Regions from separate parts of the Peribacillus sp. NPDC097197 genome, predicted to be linked through region 2. Evidence: a T-box and tRNA genes for the amino acid it is inferred to sense, from the RefSeq annotation. Region 2 holds a T-box; the other holds one or more tRNA genes.
What was found. The T-box of region 2 lies ahead of pheS (phenylalanine--tRNA ligase subunit alpha). A T-box ahead of a tRNA ligase gene usually reads a tRNA of that ligase, here a tRNA-Phe.

Region 1 (11,614 bases), on a different contig from region 2:
CCCGAAGTCTGGATCACGTTTTTCTTTGAACGCGTCGCGACCTTCTTTTGCTTCATCTGTTGTGTAATATAAAAGAGTTGCGTCTCCAGCAAGTTGTTGAAGTCCAGCAAGTCCATCTGTATCGGCGTTCATCGCTGCTTTTAAGAAACGAAGCGCTGTTGGGCTCTTCTCAAGCATTTCCTCACACCATTTAACTGTTTCGGCTTCTAATTGATCTAGAGGCACAACTGTGTTGACTAAGCCCATATCCAATGCTTCTTGTGCATTGTATTGACGGCATAGGTACCAGATTTCACGCGCTTTCTTATGTCCAACGATACGAGCTAGGTAACCTGAACCGTAACCGGCATCGAAGCTTCCCACGTTCGGACCAGTTTGACCGAAGACCGCATTGTCAGCAGCGATTGTTAAGTCACAAACGACATTCAATACATTACCGCCGCCAATTGCCCAACCTGCAACCATCGCTACGACCGGTTTTGGAATCACACGGATCAAGCGTTGTAAATCAAGTACGTTCAGGCGTGGGATATTATCTTCCCCAACATATCCGCCATTTCCGCGTACCTTTTGGTCTCCACCTGAACAGAAGGCTTTTCCGCCTACACCTGTCAAAATGATAACACCGATGCTTGCATCATCACGTGCTCTAGCAAAAGCATCAATCATTTCTGCAGTCGTCTTTGGTGTGAATGCATTATGTACATGCGGACGGTTAATCGATACTTTTGCAATGCCATTATACTTCTCGTATAAAATTTCGTCATATTCACGAATAGTTTCCCATTGAATTGTCATCGTAATTCCTCCTTAATTTCGCTTTAAAAACCCACTTATTATTTTACCAAACTTTTGTCCATCTTCCACATGAATTGCATGTCCAACGTCATTAATTTTTTTCCATTCGACATTTTTCATTCGACTTTGCATCATTTCAGCGATATGGCAGAATTTCTCATCCAATTCACCCGTCACAAGCAACACGGGAAAATCCAGGGTCTCAAGATTTTCCCAATAGGAAGGTTGGCTTCCTGTCCCCATGCCGAGCAAACTGTTCGACAGCCCGATCGGTGTATTGGCGAGCCGTTGCTGTCGAATGGCAGTTTGTATATCTGTGGACAACCTTTTTTGGGTTTCAAACAACGGGATGTTTTCCCACTGTTCGACAAACGCTTCCATGCCATGTGCAAGGATTCGCTTGGCAAGCTTCGCATCATTGCCCCTGCGGTGTTCTCGCTCCTCTTCTGTCTTTAGACCCGGAGAGGAGCTTTCCAGCATCAATGTATGAACATACGCTGGATACAAGCAAGAGAACGCCAATGCTAATCTGCCACCCATCGAGTAACCAAGGATATGGGCTTTTCGCAGCTTCAATGTCTCTAGAATATGCTTCAAGTCTTTTGCTACTTGCTCCATCCCATACCGCTGGAAATCATCAGGCGCCATCGTTTCCCCATGGCCGATGATATCAACCATGATCAAAGAATAGCGGTCCTGCAACATGGGAACAAGAAAGTCCCATGTATCCCGGCTCCCGGTGAACCCATGTAGACATACTATAGGTTCACCATTTCCCGCTATTTCAACAGTATATGTGACATCTCCACTGACAATTTTCATGAAATTTCCCCATCAAGCACCCGTTTTATTTCCTGGGAAACAAAACTCCACAAATTTCGATGGGTTTGCATATTGGATTCCCGCTCTGTAGGCACTTCAATGATTTTCAATCCAGGTATTTCAAAGGAATCCGTGAACACTTGTTTTAATTCATCCCAATTCCGCACCTTGTTATATTTCCCTCCATAAAGCAAAGCAGCATGGGAGAAATCAAGTCCGTGCGGCGTTCCGAATAACGTTTCGAAATGTTCCTTCTCTTTCGCCTGTGGAAGGAAGGAGAAGATCCCTCCGCCATCATTGTTGATCAACAGGACCGTGATGTTCTGCTTTTGCAGTTTGGCTGCAAGCAATCCGTTCATATCATGGAAAAAGCTTAAATCACCTATGGCCAGCACCGTATTTTCGGTAACCGTGCTCACCCCGATTGCCGTGGAAACGACACCATCAATTCCGTTTGCCCCACGGTTCGCCATCGTCTTGATGCTTTTCTCGTTGTTTAAAAAGAACGTATCCAAATCCCGGATAGGCATACTGTTCCCGACAAATATGGTCGAACCTACCGGCATCATGTCCTGGAGTAAGGAAAAGAGCTTTCCTTCACTCAACTCCGATTCATCCTGGATGGAAGATAAGGCATTCTTCGTCGCTCCATTGATGGATTGCCACAAACCAAGCCAGTCTCTGTCTGTTGCTTCAGGTAATTTTTCACCGATGCGATGACAAAAGTCGACTTCATCACAATAGATCATGCTCGTGGCCAATCCAGCCGGTTCACGCCATCCTGCACCACCATCGATGACCAATGTCAAAGCCTGCTTTTGTTTTTTCAAGAATAAAAGCAGGGGCTTCGAAACTGGCATCGAGCCGAATCGAAGCACGACATCCGGTTGGAATGCAGCCTTGGCAGCTTCATCACGCAAAAATGTATCATAAGCCTCGATGATGGCGTCTTTGTCATGTGTGCCGCTCCGTAACTGAGAAAGCGGGTCAGCCAGTATCGGGAACCCAAGCTTGTCTGCTAATGTGATGATGGCATCCTTCATCTCTGGGTTCCTAAGTTCCCCACACACGATGATGCCTTGTTTTGCTTTTGACAAAGTAGAGGTCAATCCGTCTAATTGTGCGGCCGTTAGTGAGCGTATCCCACTATCGATCATCACAGTCGGCGTTTCTTTACTTTGCCTATATTCCTTGGCTTGTTTTAAATCTGGAATGAGTGGCTCACGTAAAGGGAAGTTCAAGTGGACAGGTCCTGAAGGTTCCATGGATGCCGTCGCTACCGCTCTTGCCCCAATGGTCCTCGCATACCGGATCATTTCATCACTGCTCTCCGGAAGCGCCATCTCGACAAACCACTTCACTTGCTTTCCATATAAATTGATTTGGTCGATGGCCTGTGGAGCTCCGACATCTCGCAGTTCATGGGGGCGATCAGCTGTCAGGACAACTAGGGGCACCCTTGAATAGAAAGCCTCAATGACGGCAGGATGAAAGTTCGCCGCAGCCGTTCCGGACGTACAAAGAAGTCCGACTGGTTCTTTTAATGCCTTAGCCAATCCAAGAGCAAAAAAAGACGCCGAACGCTCATCGACATTAATATGTACCTGAATATCAGGATGTTCCACCATCAATAAAGCAAGAGGTGTAGAACGTGAACCAGGGCTCACGACCACATGCTTCATTCGATTTTGTGCCAGCTCATCGACAAATGAAGCAGCATAGGCTGTCAATGCATCTCGGTCATTCATTCATTTTTCCTCCTAAAGCACTTAACATCGGGTTGAATTTAATCCCCGTTTCCTGGAATTCACTTTCCGGTGTTGAATCTTCTACCACGCCACATCCTGCAAAAAGCGATGCCTCATTGTCCTGTAATAGTGCGGAACGGATTCCAACCGCGAATTCACCGTTCCCCTTCGAATCCACCCAGCCGAGTGGTCCCGCATAAAAGCCTCGTTCCAGACCTTCTATTTCCCGAATGCGTGTGACAGCTTTCTCTTTTGGAAGCCCACCCAATGCCGGCGTTGGATGGAGGTTCTCGACACACTCGAAAATAGTCGTATCCGCTTTACACGTTCCTTTCACCGGTGTAAACAAATGCTGTATATGACGGTTCTTCATCAACTTCGGTCCTGATGGAATGATGACCTCATCACATACGGCTTCAAAAGCGTTGGTAATCATCGAAACGACGTACTTGTGCTCTTGTAGATTCTTTTGATCCAAAAGAAGTTCATTACCTAGACGAGTATCCTCTTCTTCGCTTTTCCCCCGGCCCATTGATCCGGCAAGACAAGTTGAAAAGACTTCATTTCCCTGCTTTTTGATTAATCGCTCAGGAGTGGCCCCGACAAAACAGTCACCGCCTGCCTCTAAACAGAAAATATAGCTCATCGGCTGCTCGGCAAGCAGTTGCTCTAGAACCTGTTTCGAATCGATGGAGCGTTCAAACACAAGGCGCAATTCCCTTGCCAGAACGATCTTATCAAGATCCGTCGTCTTAATTTCCTCAACGGCCCGCGCAACGGTCTTCTTCCATGCCTCAGGTTCGACTTCCTTCTGCTCAACAAAGACATTGGCCGGTATTTCGCCATCATCCAAGTTTTCGGTAAGGAATGCTTCCCTTTCGTTTATCATATCTATGAAGAGTTTTTCTGAATCATCCGGCGAACAAAGTAGGTTTGTCGTTAAGTAGGCCTCCCCCTCCACTATCGATAGCATGAAGGCAGGTATATAGAACAGATTGTCCCCAAATTGATTCCATAGGAACGAACTGTTGGTTTCATAATCAAAAGAAAAGCCCCCAAATAGCAAAGGGCCGGTCGCATCCACATCGGTCACTCCTGTTGTAACAGCAGTATTCTGCAGCTTGATCCAGCTCATTTCAACTTCTCTATAACGGTCGGCATTTGGTGCCGCCTGGATTTTCTTAACGTTGCCTAAACCAGTAATGGTTATATCTTTTGCGGGATCCTGCCAAAAGAAGCGTTCACCCTTATACCGTTCTCTTCCAGCTTGATAAAATGAAAGGGGGTTGTTGCACTCTATTTTCTTAATATGACTGAATAGAACTTGTTCATTCAAGTTCTTCGCCTTTTGTATGGCCATAGCCAGTCCCTGAAACCGTTCAGTTTCTTTCGAGATAGCCAAAAATATCCCCCCAAATCGTACATTTTAAAAGCTTTTTAACCTATTTAAAGATACACCTCCGTTTAACCTCATGTCAATAAAACCACCCTCGAACCGACAAATCATGCCAGCTTTTTTCCTTATTATATGATTCTTAGATAATGATGTAGCATCTCCTTCAATTTGGAAGTCCCGGCTCATCAAATCCCTTTGACACGCTCGAACACTTTTCCTACATTTTATAGGATATCCTTTTGTGAACAAATTCAATCTTTGTTATAATTTTAAGGTACTGATCATGATTTTGAGGAGAGAAATAATGCACACAGAATACGACGAGCTTCCCCTTAAACGAACCTGGAAAATCTGGTGGGAGTTAATTCGTCCACATACACTTACCGCAGCTTTTGTTCCCGTCCTGCTTGGAACCGTCATTGCCTTGTTAGAGGATGGCGTAAATTGGCTATTATTTGCGGCCATGATGATTGCAAGCATCCTTATTCAGGCTGCAACGAACTTATTTAATGAATACTATGATTTCAAAAGGGGCCTTGATACCGAAGAATCAGTCGGCATCGGTGGCGGTATCGTCCGTCATGGCATGACCCCGAAACTGATCATGACCTTGGCCCTTAGCATGTATGGAATCTCTCTTTTACTAGGAATCTATATTTGCGCCGCTTCATCTTGGTGGATTGCCGCTATCGGCCTTGTTTGCATGCTGGTCGGCTACCTTTATACCGGAGGTCCGCTACCGATATCATACACACCATTTGGGGAACTTTTTTCCGGTCTATTCATGGGCTTCTTGATCATCTTGATCGCCTACTTCATCCAGACCGGTACAGTTTCTTCCTTAGCCATCCTGATTGCCGTACCAAGCGGTGTTCTTGTCGGGTTGATCAATCTATCGAATAACCTTCGGGACCATGACGGCGATAAGGCCCATGGCCGCAAAACGATGCCTGTCGTTATGGGAAGGAAAAATGCACTAACTTTCATGTCCGTCATGTTTGCATTCTGTTATGTGTGGGTTGTCGGACTGATTCTCTTGGGAGATGTAACACCTTGGATCCTGCTTTCTTTCCTAAGCATTCCGAAGGCCCTGACTGCCATCAAAGGCTTTGCAGGTAAAACGGAAGCCATCACAATGGTGCCAGCGATGAAAGCAACGGCACAAACGAATACGTTCTTCGGTTTACTGATGTTCATCGGTTTACTCATCCATTATTTCATTCAATAAACGCAAATCTTTAAACCCCGTGCATGGTGCATGGGGTTTTTTCGTTGTTTCCCACCCCGCTGATTCGGGTACTTACTAATAACTACACAAAAAACAACGATGAAACCATAATCGTACTTATAAAAGGAGAGGAAACCAATGGCGACTGAAAAACAAATCCTGAAATTAAAAGAAGAACTGTTAAGTGAAAAAGAACAGCTTCAACAAAGAATCAAGAATGATGAGACTGTAACCAAACAGTCACAAACCGACTTTTCCGGCGAAATCTCTTCCTATGATAATCACCCCGCCGACTTAGGCACCGAGCTTTTCGACAAGGAACGATATCAAGCCATCAATGAGCACGCGGAAGAGGAAATCGGAAAAATCGATCTTGCCCTAGAAGCCATAAAAGAAGGAACATACGGTGTTTGTAAGGAGTGCGACAAAGATATCCCATATGAACGGCTTGAAGTGGTTCCTTCCACCTTATATTGTATCGAGCATACACCAGAACAAAAAGTCCATGACGACGTGACCGATGAATATAGGCCAGCCGAGGAAGATATCCTGATCCCTTCTAAGGGAGATAACTTTGAGAACAGGCGCCATTCAGATACAGACGACGAAAATACGGTCAAAGAGGACAGTTTCGGTGAAGTCGCTCAATTCGGAACATCAGACACTCCGGCAGACTATCAGCATAATCGCACAAGCTATAACGAACTTTATGATACAGAAGACGATACCGAGACATTCCCTGAAGACTATGAAGGTTATGCAGCCAATGATATAGAAGGGAAAAATCGTCAAGTCGTATCCAACGAGAACAAAGAAGAATACGAAGACATGCTCGATGACCGGAAGATTGATTCTAAAATGGGCAATATCCCTTACAAGAAGAAAGACAGCTATATAGATGAAAAATAAAAAAGTGCCAGACCTTGTACAGAACTTTGTACGGGGTCAGCACTTTTTTAATGCTATCCTTATAAGGCTTAAAAGAAATCGTTTTCTACTTGATACTCTCTTTACTATCTTCTTGGCCTCCAACGACATTCTCCATATAATTTTTACCCCAATTATACATCGAATCAAGAATCGGCATCAGGCTTTCTCCTTGTTCTGTCAGAGAGTATTCCACTTTGGGAGGTACGATTGGATAGACCTCGCGATGAACAATAAGATCTTCTTCCAGCTCTCGAAGCTGGTTAACCAGCATTCTTTGAGTGATGCCCGGCATAAGTGCCTTCAATTCACCAAAACGCTTGGTCCCCTGCTTGCCTAAGTGCCATAAAATAAGCATCTTCCATTTGCCCCCTATAACAGAAAGGGTCAATTCCTTCTCACAATTGAATGTTTTATTCTCTAGCCTTGTCATCTGAATTACCTCCATATTTATAATCCTAAATCCCATAGTATACTTTTTAACACTATGTATAATAAAAGTGCGTACTAACAAAAATATTATACTTAGTATATGATACATTGTATAGCCAAGATGATTTTCTTGCTGTGCATTGAATGAACGTGAGAGGTACATACTTACTGTGCAACATACTAAAACATACTAGTGGGAGTGAAGGATAAATGGAATTACAATTGGCATTGGACTTAGTAAACATTCAAGAAGGAATTGAATTGGTTAAACAGGTGGAAGAATATATAGATATCGTAGAAATCGGTACACCGGTAGTTATTAATGAAGGGCTTCGGGCTGTTAAAGAAATGAAAGAAGCTTTCCCTTCTTTAAAAGTATTAGCTGACCTTAAAATTATGGATGCAGCCGGTTACGAAGTGATGAAGGCATCTGAAGCTGGCGCTGACATCATCACGATTCTTGGTGCAGCTGAAGACATGTCCATCAAAGGGGCTGTTGAAGAAGCTAAAAAACAAGGCAAAAAAATCCTTGTTGATATGATCGCTGTGAAAGATCTTGAAACACGTGCGAAAGAATTGGATGCATTTGGCGTCGACTATATCTGTGTGCACACTGGCTACGATCTTCAAGCTGTTGGAAAAAACTCTTTTGAGGACCTTCAAACCATTAAACGCGTTGTAAAGAATGCAAAAACGGCTATTGCAGGCGGCATAAAATTAGATACACTTCCGGAAGTCATTAAAGTACAACCTGACCTTATCATTGTTGGCGGAGGCATCACTGGACAAGCCGATATTAAAGGGACAGCTGCCCAAATACAAGAATTAATTAAACAAGGCTAATATTTAACATGCAGACTTCACAATATATGGCTAAAATCATACAAGAGCTAAGTCGTTCAGTAGACTTAATAGCTGACGAAGAAGCTGAACAACTGGTTAATGGGATTCTTGAAGCAAAGAAAGTTTTTGTAGCAGGTGCAGGAAGATCCGGGCTGATGGGTAAATCCTTTGCCATGCGAATGATGCATATGGGGATAGATGCATATGTATTAGGTGAAACCGTCACCCCTACCTTCGAAAAAGATGACCTTTTAATCCTTGGAACCGGTTCGGGAGAAACAAAAAGTTTGATTTCCATAGCAGAGAAAGCAACGAACATCGGTGGAACCATTGCGACCGTAACAATTTCCCCCGAATCGACCATTGGAAAATTGGCGGATTTCTCAATAAAGCTACCTGGTTCACCTAAAGACCAGTCGGAAGGTGATTACCAAACAATCCAACCGATGGGCTCTCTATTTGAGCAGACTCTCTTACTTTTCTTCGATAGCGTCATTTTAAGGATAATGGATAAAAAGGGATTGGATACGAATAAAATGTATGGCCGACACGCAAATCTCGAGTAAAAAGTGAAATATAAAAAGACCTCAAGAAATTCTTCTGAATTTACTTGCGGTCTTTTTTTTGTAAAAGGATTACAGGCTCCTATATATTCTATAAATTAAGATACCGTCCAGTGACGGAAGACATATTATATGCCCATCCTAATAAAAGGTCTCTTCCTTTATAGAGGGAAACATCAAACTTATAGAAAAAAGACTCCTACGATGTAGCTGACCACCCTATATAGGTTTGATTAGCTTCTTAAGTGTACTCAACTTTTGGGAGTTACTCTATCAATTTAGAGTAATCAATCCTATATTTTTAAGTTCTCCATTGCAAATGGTACAGGTCGGATATCAACTAGCTGTAAGCGGTGTACTTTTGGAAAATTTGGCATTCACACTTAAGAATTTTTTCGTAGGATTCATTCTAGCTGCTTTCGTAGGGATAGGCATCGGACTAATTACTGGATGGTACAAATTTCGGAGCTTCTCAGCTTCAAACTTTCCTTACGGTCGCTCTTCCAGGTTCTTTACCCCAAATTGTATCTGGATTACGTCTAGGAATCGGGCAGTCCTTAGTTGGTGTAATTGCTGCTGAAATGTTTGTTTCACTGGGGGGAATAGGCTATTTTGTTGCACAGCCTTCAGCGAACTTAACATTGATAGAGTATTAGTAGGAATAGGAGTGATCATTATGGTAGGAATGCACATTACGCAATCGGTTAAATAGATAGAATTAGCTTTATTAAACATCGGATTGATTAAATACATCTATAATAAGTAAATAGACTGCATCAACCTTGTCGCATCTCTTCAAGAAAAACAGTCATAAAAAAGAAGCATACATAAGTATGCTTCTTTTTATGACCCGTACGGGAATCGAACCCGTGTTACCGCCGTGAAAGGGCGGTGTCTTAACCGCTTGACCAACGGGCCGAATGGCGGAGAAGGAGGGATTTGAACCCTCGCGCCGCTCGCGCGACCTACACCCTTAGCAGGGGCGCCTCTTCAGCCTCTTGAGTACTTCCCCATGGCTCCGCAGGTAGGACTCGAACCTACGACCGTTCGGTTAACAGCCGAATGCTCTACCACTGAGCTACTGCGGAACAATAAAATATGGTGGGCCTAAATGGACTCGAACCATCGACCTCACGCTTATCAGGCGTGCGCTCTAACCAGCTGAGCTATAGGCCCATATTGGAGCGGGTGAAGGGAATCGAACCCTCATCATCAGCTTGGAAGGCTGAGGTTTTACCACTAAACTACACCCGCGAAATGGGGCGACTGATGGGAATCGAACCCACGAATGCCTGAACCACAATCAGGTGCGTTAACCACTTCGCCACAATCGCCGTAATATGAAATTGTAATGGTGGCTCAGGACGGAATCGAACCGCCGACACAAGGATTTTCAGTCCTTTGCTCTACCGACTGAGCTACTGAGCCTAAAAAATGGCGGTCCCGACGGGAATCGAACCCGCGATCTCCTGCGTGACAGGCAGGCATGTTAACCGCTACACCACGGGACCTAATGATTGCGGGGACAGGATTTGAACCTGCGACCTTCGGGTTATGAGCCCGACGAGCTACCGGACTGCTCCACCCCGCGACGGTAATAATGAATCATTTTGCACCAAGTTTTCATGAATACAGTTTTTTTACTTCCTAATATGTAAGGTTGTTTTAAAACAACTTGTTGCTTTTAAAAAAAATGGAGGAGGTAGAGGGATTCGAACCCCCGCGGGATTTGACTCCCCTGTCGGTTTTCAAGACCGATCCCTTCAGCCGAACTTGGGTATACCTCCGTGGCTAAGAAAAAATTCTATGGTGGACCTTGTAGGACTCGAACCTACGACCGGACGGTTATGAGCCGTCTGCTCTAACCAGCTGAGCTAAAGGTCCTTATATTTATTGGTAGCGGCGGAGGGGATCGAACCCCCGACCTCACGGGTATGAACCGTACGCTCTAGCCAGCTGAGCTACACCGCCAAAATAATATAAGTTTTCTTTTTTGAAAAAATGGTGGAGCCTAGCGGGATCGAACCGCTGACCTCCTGCGTGCAAGGCAGGCGCTCTCCCAGCTGAGCTAAGGCCCCATTTCATTAAAAATCACATGGTCGGGAAGACAGGATTCGAACCTGCGACCCCTTGGTCCCAAACCAAGTGCTCTACCAAGCTGAGCTACTTCCCGCAAAAAAACATGGTGCGCCCGGCGGGAGTCGAACCTACAACCTTCTGATTCGTAGTCAGATGCTCTATCCAATTGAGCTACGGGCGCATATTAAGATGGTGCCGAGGACCGGAATCGAACCGGTACGGTAGTCACCTACCGCAGGATTTTAAGTCCTGTGCGTCTGCCAGTTCCGCCACCCCGGCACATACGAAAAGTGGAGCGGAAGACGGGATTCGAACCCGCGACCCCAACCTTGGCAAGGTTGTATTCTACCACTGAACTACTTCCGCATGAATGATGCGGGTGAAGGGACTTGAACCCCCACGCCTTGCGGCGCCAGATCCTAAGTCTGGTGCGTCTGCCAATTCCGCCACACCCGCATGAAAAAAATGATGAGCCATGAAGGATTCGAACCTTCGACCCTCTGATTAAAAGTCAGATGCTCTACCAACTGAGCTAATGGCTCATGCTTGTCTTACTATAAAAAATGGTGCCGGCAAGAGGACTTGAACCCCCAACCTACTGATTACAAGTCAGTTGCTCTACCAGTTGAGCTACACCGGCAGGTGTAAAAAATAATGGTGGAGGATGACGGGATCGAACCGCCGACCCTCTGCTTGTAAGGCAGATGCTCTCCCAGCTGAGCTAATCCTCCATATTATATGCTTGGCGGCGTCCTACTCTCACAGGGGGAAACCCCCA
Region 2 (11,614 bases):
CCGCTCTGCAGTCAAGCCATTCGCCACTTTCAAGTATTGTGAATGGTCAGTGATGGCCATATATTTATAGCCTTTGGCCCGACATGCTTCAACCATTTCTTCAATCGAATAAGCACCATCGCTCCAAGTGGTATGCATATGCAGGTCACCCTGAATATCTTCTACCGTTATAAGCGGTTCACTTTCATTGTACTGTTCCACTTCCGTCCCATCTTCACGTAATTCGGGTGGAATGAGCGGGATGCCGAAATGATTGTAAAATTGCTCTTCTGTTTCGAAGGTCAGAATTTCTCCCGTTTCAGCTACCTCCACGCCATATTCACTTATCTTTTCTCCCCGTTCTTTAGCCAACTGGCGCATACGGACATTATGTTCCTTCGAACCGGTGAAATGGTGAAGAGTCGTGGTGAACTCTTTATCCTGCACGATCCGGAAATCGACAGAAATATCATATTCATAATCAAGGACGACCGAAACCTTTGTATCACCTGCGGCAATGACTTGCTTAATGCCAGGCAATGAAAGAAGCTGTTCCTTCACCTCTTCGGGGTGGTCCGTGGATATGATGAAATCAAGATCTTTAACCGTTTCCCTCATTCTTCGCATACTGCCGGCTCTTGATGAGCGCGTGATATGCTCCATATTGCCAATCGCCATCTCGATATCGTCAGCAATCGGTCTCATGAAAGCAAGTGGAAGACGGTCAGGCCTTGATCCAGCCTCGGCAATGGCTGATAAGATCTTTTCTTCTGTTTTTTTACCGAAACCGGTCAGAGCCGCGACACGCCCCTCCACACATGCCAGTTTAAGGTCATTCACATCATTAATATGTAATTCTTTGTGTAGCTTGGCGATTTTTTTACCGCCTAATCCCTGAAGTTGTAAAAGCGGTATCAAGCCCTTCGGCACCTGCTCCTGAAGCTCTTCAAGAACGGTCGACTTCCCTTCATTGATAAATTCTTCAATGACGGATGCCGTCCCTTTCCCGATGCCATTCAACGCCGTAAAGTCATCGATGGCCGTTAGACTCCGGTCATCGGTTTCCAATGCACCAGCCGCCTTGCGGAAAGCCGATACTTTAAACGGATTTTCTCCTTTAAGTTCCATGTATATGGCTATCTTTTCCAATAATTTTATAATATCTTTTTTATTGATTGTCATTTTTTTCACCACCAAAATTAGTAGGGAAACTCCCTTGGATACTTTCTTAAAGATACCTTTCTTAACGCCAAAGTACAAGCCGTTCGATTATTACTTATACGAATCAACGATTAGGTAATCCCAGGCTGATCCACAGAAAAGGGCCCGCCCTTCCAAAGATGACGGTTTACAACTTTGAAAGGTAATGGACCCCAATTTAATGCGCTTATGAATTTACTTATTAAACCAAAGGTCTTCCACCTGTTCGGATAGGAACGGAGTATGTTTCACGATTGATTCTGCCAGGAAGGAGCCGGTAAGCGGTTCCTGGATGGAATCCATTGGCAGCAAGGCACCTATGTATAATATAATAAACATGATAAGATAGACTTCGGCAAATCCCAATATCGCGCCTCCCCAACGATTCAACTGTTTTAGGATCGGCAGGTAGGTGATGAAATTGAGCATTGATCCAAGCATTTGCCAAAGAATCTTAGTGGCAAAGAACACGATGGCAAAGGCGATGGCATTGTAATAAGCCGTCTCAAGCCCAACCGATTCGAAAAACATATTAAGCGTCGAAGAATCACCTATGGAAGGGAATGGAATCCACATTTTCAAGTTGGGGGCAAGATCCCCATAGAAGACATAGGCAATAATGAAGGCTACGATAAAACCTGTCATATGAACCAGTTGTAAAATAAAGCCACGCTTCAAACCGATTAATACACCGATTAAAAGAATGGCCAGAATTGCTAAATCAAGCATGTACTCAGTCCTTCTCTCTCTTTAATTCCAGTTGAAGCTGGTCCAGTTCATCTTTTAATTTAATATATTCGTGGATCGTGTTCACTGCGGTCAGTACCGCAAGCTTACTCGTATCCAAATGTGGGTTTTTCATACTGATTTCTCTCATTTTCTCGTCGACCATCGAAGCAACTAGGCGCATATGACTCGCGCTTTCCGTACCGACGATTGTATATGGTTGTCCGTATATGTCAACTGTCGTTTTATTTCGTTTATCGTCTGACAAAATGATGCCTCCAATCTAAACAATCCTATTTCTATCATATCATGAACTTTTTCGTCATGAAAGAGAGTACATCGTCATTTCTCGCATAAAAATTGCAATAATTTGTAAGTTATAAATTCCTTTAGTATGAATGATCCCTTAATAAATCAAATTGAGCGAGGAGTCCATTAATTATGTCCCATGTTGTATTACTTACAAGTCCTATCCAAATCCAAGCAATGAAAGCCCATTATATGAATAGCTCAGTTGCAAAGCTTCCACCTGGGAGTATATTTTCAGCCAAGCCCCCGCTCTGTACCGTAACCGGTTATAAATCCGGAAAGGTCCTGTTTCAGGGAAAAAATGCAGAATTGGAAGCTGCAAAATGGCAAAAGGATGCAGTAGCACCGAAGAAGAAGCCGGACTCTTCATCCACTTCCACAGTCAAAGTTCATCGTTATTTGCCGCCGGCCAACATTGCCACGATGTCGGTTATTGGTTCCGATGAAGTCGGGACCGGCGATTATTTTGGCCCCATTACCGTCGTTGCTGCCTATGCAAAAAAAGAACAGTTACTTTTATTGAAAGAACTTGGTGTTCAAGATTCAAAAAACCTGAAAGATCCACAAATCATCGAAATTGCTAAACAAATCAAGGATGTTGTCCCATTTAGCCTGTTGACGTGTGATAATCCGAAATACAATATGCTTCAGGCAAAAGGGATATCTCAAGGAAAGATTAAAGCACTCCTCCATAACCAAGCCATCAAGCACCTTATTCAAAAAATACAGCCAGAGCAAGCGGAGGCGGTCCTGATAGACCAATTCGCCCAGCCAAATGTATTTTTCAATTATTTGAAAGGCCAGGAGCCCTTTCAGGCTAACGCTACCTATTTATGCACGAAAGCGGAAGGCATTCACCTTTCCGTTGCGGCCGCTTCGATTCTCGCTCGTTACGCATTTGTGAAACGCTTTGACCTATTGAGCGAAAAGGCCGGTTTTAGAATCCCCAAAGGAGCAGGCTTTGCCGTCGACGAGGCAGCGGCACGCTTAATCCATGAAAAAGGGATCGACGCCTTGAATGACTTTACGAAAACACATTTTGCCAATACGGAAAAAGCAAAAAAAATATATCACAAGAAATACGGGAAATGAGAACGGGAATTGGAAACGTAAATGCCTTTGGGCTTGCTTCTTATGATAGTAAGATGAATGTATTCAGAAGATCTTGTCGACTATAAGAAAGTACATATTATTAGGAGGCGGTCTTCATGCAATTATCAGCAAGAAACCAATTAAGTGGAAGAATCACTGAAGTTAAAACAGGACCTATTTCAACGGAAATAACCATGAGTATCAATGGTGTAGACATCGTATCCAGCATTACAACGGCTTCTGCAGAATCGATGGATCTAAAAGTGGATGATCAGGCGACAGCAATCATCAAAGCAAGTTCCATCATGATTGCAAAGTAACTGATACATATCCTAATAGAAGACTCTCACCCACCTTTCATTCTAGAGAAGTGAGTGAGAGTCTTCTTTTAAATTTGCATCCTATCAAACGAAGGCGTTACACCCAGAAAAACAGCCTCCTGAAATGCCAGGAGGCTGCCTTTTTTGATGCGATTTATCTTATCCTCGTAATTCTGCTCCGGCTTTTTCTTTAACCGCTGCAAGCACTTTTTCATGCGCTTTGGTGATATCCTCGTCCGTCAATGTACGTTCCGGATCGAAGTATTTCAATGAGAAAGCGATGGATTTCTTGCCTTCTTCCATTTTTTCGCCTTCGTATAAGTCAAAGATGTTGACTTCTTTCAATAACTTGCCACCCGCTTCCAAAATAATATTTTGGATGTCGCCGGCTTTCGCTGCTTGCTCGACTACTAACGCGATATCGCGTGTGGTCGATGGATAGCGTGGGATCGTTTGATATGCAATCGGCGCCACTTCCGCTTCAGCCATAGCTTTGAATGAAAGTTCGAAGATGTATGTTTCCTTTATATCCAAATCCTTCTGAACGGTTGGATGCACTTGGCCGATGAAGCCGATTACCTCACCATGCAACAGTACTTCCGCTGTCCGTCCTGGATGCATATCTTTGATTTCCGCTTGGCGATAGCTGATTTGATCAGTTAACCCCAGCGTATCGAAAATTGCTTCGATCACGCCTTTTGCTACATAGAAATCAACCGATTTCTTTTCGCCTTGCCAAGGTTGAGATTCCCATAGTCCTGTAATAACTCCAGCTACATGCTCTTTCTCTTCAGGAAGCTCTTGATTGTCTTTTTTGAAGAAGACAGAACCAATTTCATATAGAGCAAGTGAGTCAAGCTGGCGAGCATTATTATATTTCACGACTTCTAATAATTGTGGAACGATGCTTAAACGCAACTGGCTCCGTTCTTCACTCATCGGCATGGCCAAACGGATGGAATCACGGGCGTTCAATGCAAATTGAGCCGCTTTGTCCTCGCTTGTCAACGAATACGTAACCGCTTGATACAGTCCTGCTCCTTCAAGGGTACGGCGGACTTTACGACGTTTCATTTGATAATCCGTCAATTGGCCAGGAGTCGCGGCACCAACCGGCAATGTTGCTGGAATGTTGTCATATCCATAAAGACGGGCAGCTTCTTCCACTAAATCCGCTTCAATCGTAATATCTCCACGGCGTGTAGGAACGGTGATCGTGAACGTTTCATTGTCCAGAGCCACTCCAAATTGAAGACGTTTGAAGATGGATTCCACTTCAGCGACAGACATATCCGTGCCAAGAAGCGTATTGATTTTTTCAAGGGTAATGCTAATGACAGCTGGCTCCATTGTCAGTTCATCAACCTCTGCCGTTCCTTGAAGAATCGTTCCGCCTGCATATTGTGCAATCAATTGAGCTGCACGTTCTCCAGCTTCACGCACGCGAGCTGGATCGACACCCTTTTCAAAACGGGCACTTGCTTCACTACGTAATCCATGATCTTTCGAAGCTTTACGTACAACCGTCCCGGCAAAATAAGCACTTTCGATAATGACGGTCGTTGTATCATTCTTCACTTCTGAGTTTGCCCCGCCCATTACTCCTGCAATCGCAACTGGCTCGGTGCCGTTCGTGATGACCAGATGATCTGGCGATAATGTACGTTCCGTTTCATCCAAAGTAACGATCTTTTCGGCTTCGTTCGCTTTACGGATGACAATTTCCTTTGAACCCAAACGATCATAATCAAAGGCATGTAGTGGCTGACCATATTCAAGTAAAATGTAATTCGTAATATCGACCACGTTGTTATGCGGACGAATGCCTGCTGACATAAGGCGGGTCTGCATCCAAAGTGGAGATGGACCTACTTTTACGTCCTTGATGATTTTAGCGATGTATAATGGATTATCTTCTTTTGCTTCCACTTTGATGTTGATATAATCAGTGGCTTTTTCCGTTGCTTCTTCTTTTTCGATAACTGGCCATTTCACGTCACGACCAAGAATGGCTCCGACTTCATAAGCAACACCGAGCATGCTTAAAGCATCTGAACGGTTTGGCGTTAAACCAAGTTCCAGCACTTCATCGCTTAAACCAAGCTCTTCTAGTGCATCTTTGCCAACTTCCACATCATTAGGGAATACAAAAATGCCTGTTGCATAATCTTTAGATACAATCTTGGATTCGAAACCTAATTCTTGAAGCGAGCAAATCATTCCGTGAGATTCTTCTCCGCGAAGCTTGGCTTTCTTGATTTTAAAGTTACCTGGAAGTACAGCGCCAACAGTCGCTACGGCTACTTTTTGGCCTTTATCCACGTTCGGGGCCCCACAGACGATTTGTACAGGAGCCTCCGCTCCAATATCAACCAGGCATTTATTCAGTTTATCGGCATTCGGATGCTGTTCGCGTTCTAGTACGTGTCCGATGACAATCCCTTTAAGCCCTTCACTTTTCTTTTCTACCCCTTCAACCTCAATGCCGCTCTTCGTGATTTTATCCGCAAGCTCAGTTGCATTGATGCCGGAAAGGTCTACATATTCCTGCAACCATTTATATGATACAAACATGGTAGGTCCTCCTCTTTAAAATTAAAATTTATGCTTCATGATGATGGAATTGTTTTAAGAAACGAACATCGTTTGTATAGAAGTGACGGATATCATCCACGCCGTATTTTAGCATCGCGATCCGTTCTACACCGATTCCAAAAGCGAATCCGGAGTATTTCTTCGAATCGAATCCAGCCATTTCAAGGACATTCGGATGAACGATTCCTCCACCCAGCACTTCGATCCATCCTGTTTGTTTACATACATTACAACCTTTACCGCCACAGATTTTACATGAGATATCCACCTCTACTGATGGCTCCGTGAAAGGGAAGAAACTTGGACGAAGACGGATTTCCCGGTCTTGGCCGAATACTTTCTTAGCAAATACATCAAGTGTTCCTTTCAGGTCGCTCATGCTGATGTTTTCATCGATGACCAAGCCTTCAATTTGCTGGAATTGATGCGAGTGCGTTGCGTCATCATTATCACGACGATACACTTTACCTGGACAAATGATTTTAACCGGACCTTGGCCTTTATGTTTTTCCATCGTTCTTGCTTGTACTGGAGACGTGTGGGTACGCATCAAAATCTCATCCGTTATGTAGAATGAATCTTGCATATCACGTGCTGGATGGCTCTTCGGCAAGTTCAATGCCTCAAAGTTGTAATAGTCCGTTTCGACTTCAGGACCTTCAGCCACTGTGTATCCCATACCGATGAATAGGTCTTCAATTTCCTCGACGACCCGTGTTAACGGATGAAGATTTCCTTTCTTAACCGGACGGCCTGGTAATGTCACATCAATCGTTTCTGTTGCAAGCTTCTTATTAACGGCAGCTGTTTCTAATGCCGCTTGTTTTTCCTCGATTTTCGACGCGATGGCTCCACGGACCTCATTAGCTAGCGCTCCGATTTTCGGACGTTCCTCAGCTGATAATTTCCCCATTCCGCGTAATACCTCTGTAATCGGCCCTTTTTTCCCTAAATAAGCAACACGGACTTCATTCAGTGCTTTTAGTTCGGAAGCTGCGGCAACTTTTTGCAACGCTTCTTCCTGCAGTTCTAGTAAACGTTCCTGCATCATGTCTTCCTCCTTTAGTTTTCCTTTTGTAAAAATGAACACAAAAAAACCCCACTCCCAGAAAGGGACGAGGTTTATGTATCGCGGTACCACCCTTATTAGTGCCATCTGCTAAAAAGCATGAAGCACTCACTCATAAAAAATAACGGCTCTTCACCGGAACATTTTTCAGACACTCTGTCTTCCCAATGCCAACTCGAAAGGTGAATTCCCTTAAGCAGTGCCATAAAAATGCTTTCAGTCACGGCATTTTTTCCCTGGTTATGGATGTCTTAAGTTACTACTCTTTGTCATTGTTGTTTTCATTATAAAATTCTGTTTCATTATATTATAAATGAACGGCCGTTTCAAATTGATTTTCTTAAATAGTACATTAAAATACCGGCCGCGATCCCGACATTCAGTGATTCACTTTTCCCGTAAATCGGAATATAAAGGTTTTTGGTCGTTTTCACCAATAATTCCTTGGAAACTCCTTGGCCTTCATTACCGACGAGCAGTGCAAATCGCGAAGACCTTTCCACCTCTTCAAAGGGCGAGCCACCTTCTAAGGCCGTGCCATAAACCGGCATGCCTTGTTGCTTCAGTTCATCAATGATCTCGGAAAGATTCCCTTTAACCACCGGCATATGAAACAGGCTTCCCTGCGTGGAACGGACCACTTTCGGATTATACAAATCGGCACACCCTTCTCCTAGAATGACAGCATCGATTCCGGCTGCATCAGCTGTCCGGATCATCGTGCCGATATTGCCTGGATCTTGCACCGCATCGATCAACAGTAGTTTGTCCGGATTGATGGAAGACATGCTCATGGTTTTCTGTTCACAGACAGCGGCTATTCCTTGTGGGCTCTCCGTATCGCAAATCGCCTTCATGATATCAGTTTTCACATAGATGACATCCGTGCCTTCAAGCGAAAAATGGGCCGGCATTTCTGTTTCTTCATTTACGATTACTTCCATGACGATTTCTGCCTTCAATGCTTCTTCAACAAGATGAAAACCTTCTACTAAATACGTACCGGTTTTATCCCGTTCTTTTTTGGTCAATAATTTTTTCCACTGCTTCACCTGAGGGTTTTTTACAGACTCAATATATTTCAAGGTAAACGCTCCTTTAATATTTCACGCTAATTATCCTATTATAACGTAATTCGTATACATATTGAATGCCTGTTTGTGAAATGCTAGTTATGTGAGTCATTATGTGTTAGAGGAGGAAAAATCATGAATTTAAATTTACGCAATGCCATTATTCAGAATGTATCCGGAAATACGCAAGAACAGCTAGAGGATACGATAGTCGATGCGATTCAAAATGGTGAGGAAAAAATGCTACCAGGTCTTGGCGTATTATTCGAGGTCATCTGGGAAAATTCATCCGAACAGGAAAAGCAGGAAATGATTACGGCTCTTGAATCTGGATTAAAAAAATAACAGCCATCCACGGCTGTTATTTTTTCGGCTCATAAGTGATCCGTATTAATGCGATTTTTGATGTATGGGTCCGTTAAGTCAGGGTTCTCATCGCTATCTTGTGGCACCTTTCCGTCCCCGGGAGCCGTGGTCCGATTCAGTGCGTCTCCTACATCCAGTGAATGTTTGGTGTCAGCGGAAAACGGATCTGCATGGGGATCGCTCGCTATCGTTCCCTCATAATCCTCTGGTCTTGGTTTCTTATACTGCTCCGTGGAATTCGACTTCATCTCTTTCTCCTGTGCCCGTTTCGATCCCATCTCTTGATTATCATAGATGTTGGTTGAATTCCCATGAAGTTCTTCGCCTTTACCTGGCTGTGCCTCTACTTCACTTGCTTGATAGGCATTCGCCGTCGTTTCAGGGAAAAGATTCGGATCCGGATTATTCACGATACCGGTTTTAAGTGGGTTATTCTCTTGGGAGGTAATATGATCTTCGGTCTCTATTGGGGTCTCGTCGTCAAGAAGAATCAAGAACTTCCCGGCTTCAACTTCATTTATATAAGCCGTGGCTTCACTATCGGCTAAACCCAGATTCCCTAAACGATTTCTGATATCACCGGATCCTTCATTCAAGAAGAAGTGTTTCACTTTTTCTACGAATGAATCATCATCCTGGTTCGTGATAATATCGACGTCCTCATTCTGGCTATTGTTCACAAAAGCCACATCTTCTTTTTTATTCGCGATTACGGTGATTTTCTCACTATCCCATCCTTTTAAATGAAGCGCCTGGATTTCCTTGTTTGCTTCGGAACTAGAATCATAAACACCATGCAATGTTTTTCCCATGAATTATTCCTCCTTTTGTAGCATTACTATTTAATCTTGTTATACCCTTACCATCCAAAATTAAACAAAAATCAGGCTCTAGCCAGTCGATAAGGATTTAATTCCACTCGTCATGAACCTAAAAAAAAGACCTGCCGTCTCGTAAACGGCAGATCATTCTCTATTAATCCCTTAACGAAGTTTTTGTTGTTCTTCAAGGGTTTTCACATTTCTCTTTTCTTCTAATGGGTCATGCCCTACTCCGGTATTGACCCCAGTATTGACTCTTCCGGTATTGAGAGAATCGCGATTCTTCACTGAATCCGTTTTATTTAAAGCATCTCTCTTGGTCGTTTCACCTAGATTTTTTTCACGTACGATGGATGAATCACTACTATCAAGCTGGATATCTTCTTTTTTAAGAGTATCCTGAACTTGTTCAGTGTCTTGTACCACTTGTTTCTTGATGACAATTTCATCAGTGACCACCGGTTTTTTGGTCACTTCCAATTTTTCCTCAACAACTGGAATTCTTACAGTTTCCCCATCTTTAATGCTTCCTGCTTCCAGTCCGCTTTCTCTACCTGTAACAGGCCGACGTTCAATCGTTACTTCTTCGTGCTCAACCGGAACATTAATGGTTTTTTGCTGTTCCTTCACTTCTTTATCGATGACGACTTCGCCTGCCTGAACTCTTTCTTTATCAATATTCAACTGTTCTTCACGTAGTCGAATCGTTTTTTCATCTTCTGTCGTTCCACGACCACGGCCATTCATGACAGAAGTATCCTTATCGTTCACTAAACCATTCTGTACAGTTCCGTTGGTTCCGTTGAAACGCGGGTTTTCCGAGTTGCTATCCAACGTCTTTCCAACCGGACGGGTGCTTCCTTCTGTTCCAGCCTTGAATGAATCTCTTGGTGCAGTTAGATGACCTTTGCCTTCTTCAACTAAAACCAACACTTTTCCTCGTTCTACATCATACACATATTCAGCTGCTTCACTATTAGAAAGCCCTGCATCCGCTAGTTTCGTTGAAAGGTTCGCATGCTCATCTGGCATGAAGAAGCGTGCCACCTTGTCCATAAAGCTATCATCATGTGATGCATTCGTAATGGTATGGACATCCGTTTCCCTTTGTTGATTCGTAAAGTCCAGTGTTTCTTCTTTGTCTGCTACAACCGTTATATCTTCCCCTTCATAGCCTTTCGCTTTAAGTGCATTGATTGCTTGGATCACTTCTGCATTAGATTCATATACTCCATAAACTGTCTTATTCATATTAAATTCCTCCTCGTATTTTATCGATGTATTTGGTAGTTGGTATATTTAGAATGTACCCGTTAGTATGCGAACTAAACGAATAAGCCATATTACATTTGTGTTATAACATTACATTACGTTCTCAAAAACGAATGCCTTTTCCCTCCAGACCCCATCTGGACTAGGGATGCAAGCATTATATAAATGTAATGTTTAGAATCAATACCCCATTTTACTAGTTTTCATAAACTCAATAGATTCGCTTTCTTCTATATATAGGCGTCCTACCTACTAAAGAAGTGTCTCCAAATCTCCCCAACTGGAATTTTAGAAACAAAAAAACCCCCTCCTGTTTAAGATTATCCTTAAAGCAGGAGGGGGTTTTACTCTCATTATGGAATCATCCAAGAAAGGATGCCATTTTGCAAGAACGTGATAATACATACAAGAAGCAATAAGAACAAACTATGCTTGAGGGTGAATCTCAATAATTCGGACTCCCTACCAGCCAGTCCGACAGCCGCACAAGCGATGGCAATCGACTGAGGGGAAATCATCTTTCCGGTTACACCCCCGGAGGAATTCGCCGCGAGCGCCAATACCGGCTCCATTCCAATCTTTAAAGCGGTAACTTTTTGCAGGCCGCCAAATAATAGATTGGCAGATGTATCCGAACCTGTAATGAACACACCTAACCAGCCAAGGACCGGTGCGAAAAACGGGAAGAAGTCTCCGGTCTTTGCAAGTGTCATTCCCAAGGTCGTCGACATCCCCGAAGAATTCGTCACATAAGCGAAAGCAACGACAGAGGAGATCATCAAGATTGGCTTG

Region 1: it encodes a tRNA-Phe, which carries the amino acid that the T-box ahead of pheS (phenylalanine--tRNA ligase subunit alpha) is inferred to sense. The anticodon was not compared.

Annotation. Positions count from the first base shown of each region.
Region 1 is NZ_JBNNST010000007.1:287-11,900, reverse strand. It holds gene menB (1,4-dihydroxy-2-naphthoyl-CoA synthase) at 1-798, opposite strand, end outside; gene menH (2-succinyl-6-hydroxy-2,4-cyclohexadiene-1-carboxylate synthase) at 811-1,620, opposite strand; gene menD (2-succinyl-5-enolpyruvyl-6-hydroxy-3-cyclohexene-1-carboxylic-acid synthase) at 1,617-3,368, opposite strand; gene ACQKL6_RS10835 (isochorismate synthase) at 3,361-4,770, opposite strand; gene ACQKL6_RS10830 (1,4-dihydroxy-2-naphthoate polyprenyltransferase) at 5,069-5,992, shown strand; gene ACQKL6_RS10825 (TraR/DksA C4-type zinc finger protein) at 6,131-6,901, shown strand; gene ACQKL6_RS10820 (winged helix-turn-helix transcriptional regulator) at 6,987-7,352, opposite strand; gene hxlA (3-hexulose-6-phosphate synthase) at 7,562-8,194, shown strand; gene hxlB (6-phospho-3-hexuloisomerase) at 8,203-8,760, shown strand; gene ACQKL6_RS10805 (ABC transporter permease subunit) at 9,204-9,413, shown strand; tRNA gene ACQKL6_RS10800 (tRNA-Glu) at 9,604-9,675, opposite strand; tRNA gene ACQKL6_RS10795 (tRNA-Ser) at 9,679-9,769, opposite strand; tRNA gene ACQKL6_RS10790 (tRNA-Asn) at 9,771-9,845, opposite strand; tRNA gene ACQKL6_RS10785 (tRNA-Ile) at 9,857-9,933, opposite strand; tRNA gene ACQKL6_RS10780 (tRNA-Gly) at 9,938-10,011, opposite strand; tRNA gene ACQKL6_RS10775 (tRNA-His) at 10,016-10,091, opposite strand; tRNA gene ACQKL6_RS10770 (tRNA-Phe) at 10,110-10,185, opposite strand; tRNA gene ACQKL6_RS10765 (tRNA-Asp) at 10,193-10,268, opposite strand; tRNA gene ACQKL6_RS10760 (tRNA-Met) at 10,275-10,348, opposite strand; tRNA gene ACQKL6_RS10755 (tRNA-Ser) at 10,452-10,544, opposite strand; tRNA gene ACQKL6_RS10750 (tRNA-Ile) at 10,565-10,641, opposite strand; tRNA gene ACQKL6_RS10745 (tRNA-Met) at 10,652-10,728, opposite strand; tRNA gene ACQKL6_RS10740 (tRNA-Ala) at 10,760-10,835, opposite strand; tRNA gene ACQKL6_RS10735 (tRNA-Pro) at 10,854-10,930, opposite strand; tRNA gene ACQKL6_RS10730 (tRNA-Arg) at 10,941-11,017, opposite strand; tRNA gene ACQKL6_RS10725 (tRNA-Leu) at 11,027-11,115, opposite strand; tRNA gene ACQKL6_RS10720 (tRNA-Gly) at 11,128-11,202, opposite strand; tRNA gene ACQKL6_RS10715 (tRNA-Leu) at 11,211-11,292, opposite strand; tRNA gene ACQKL6_RS10710 (tRNA-Lys) at 11,306-11,378, opposite strand; tRNA gene ACQKL6_RS10705 (tRNA-Thr) at 11,401-11,476, opposite strand; tRNA gene ACQKL6_RS10700 (tRNA-Val) at 11,492-11,567, opposite strand; rRNA gene rrf (5S ribosomal RNA) at 11,577-11,614, opposite strand, start outside.
Region 2 is NZ_JBNNST010000004.1:254,643-266,256, forward strand. It holds gene polX (DNA polymerase/3'-5' exonuclease PolX) at 1-1,161, opposite strand, end outside; gene ACQKL6_RS07890 (CvpA family protein) at 1,375-1,908, opposite strand; gene zapA (cell division protein ZapA) at 1,913-2,173, opposite strand; gene rnhC (ribonuclease HIII) at 2,347-3,306, shown strand; gene ACQKL6_RS07905 (TOBE domain-containing protein) at 3,423-3,626, shown strand; gene pheT (phenylalanine--tRNA ligase subunit beta) at 3,786-6,200, opposite strand; gene pheS (phenylalanine--tRNA ligase subunit alpha) at 6,229-7,269, opposite strand; T-box leader at 7,330-7,572, opposite strand; gene ACQKL6_RS07920 (TrmH family RNA methyltransferase) at 7,617-8,375, opposite strand; gene sspI (small acid-soluble spore protein SspI) at 8,499-8,708, shown strand; gene ACQKL6_RS07930 (general stress protein) at 8,738-9,541, opposite strand; gene ACQKL6_RS07935 (YsnF/AvaK domain-containing protein) at 9,713-10,801, opposite strand; gene ACQKL6_RS07940 (L-lactate permease) at 11,176-11,614, opposite strand, start outside.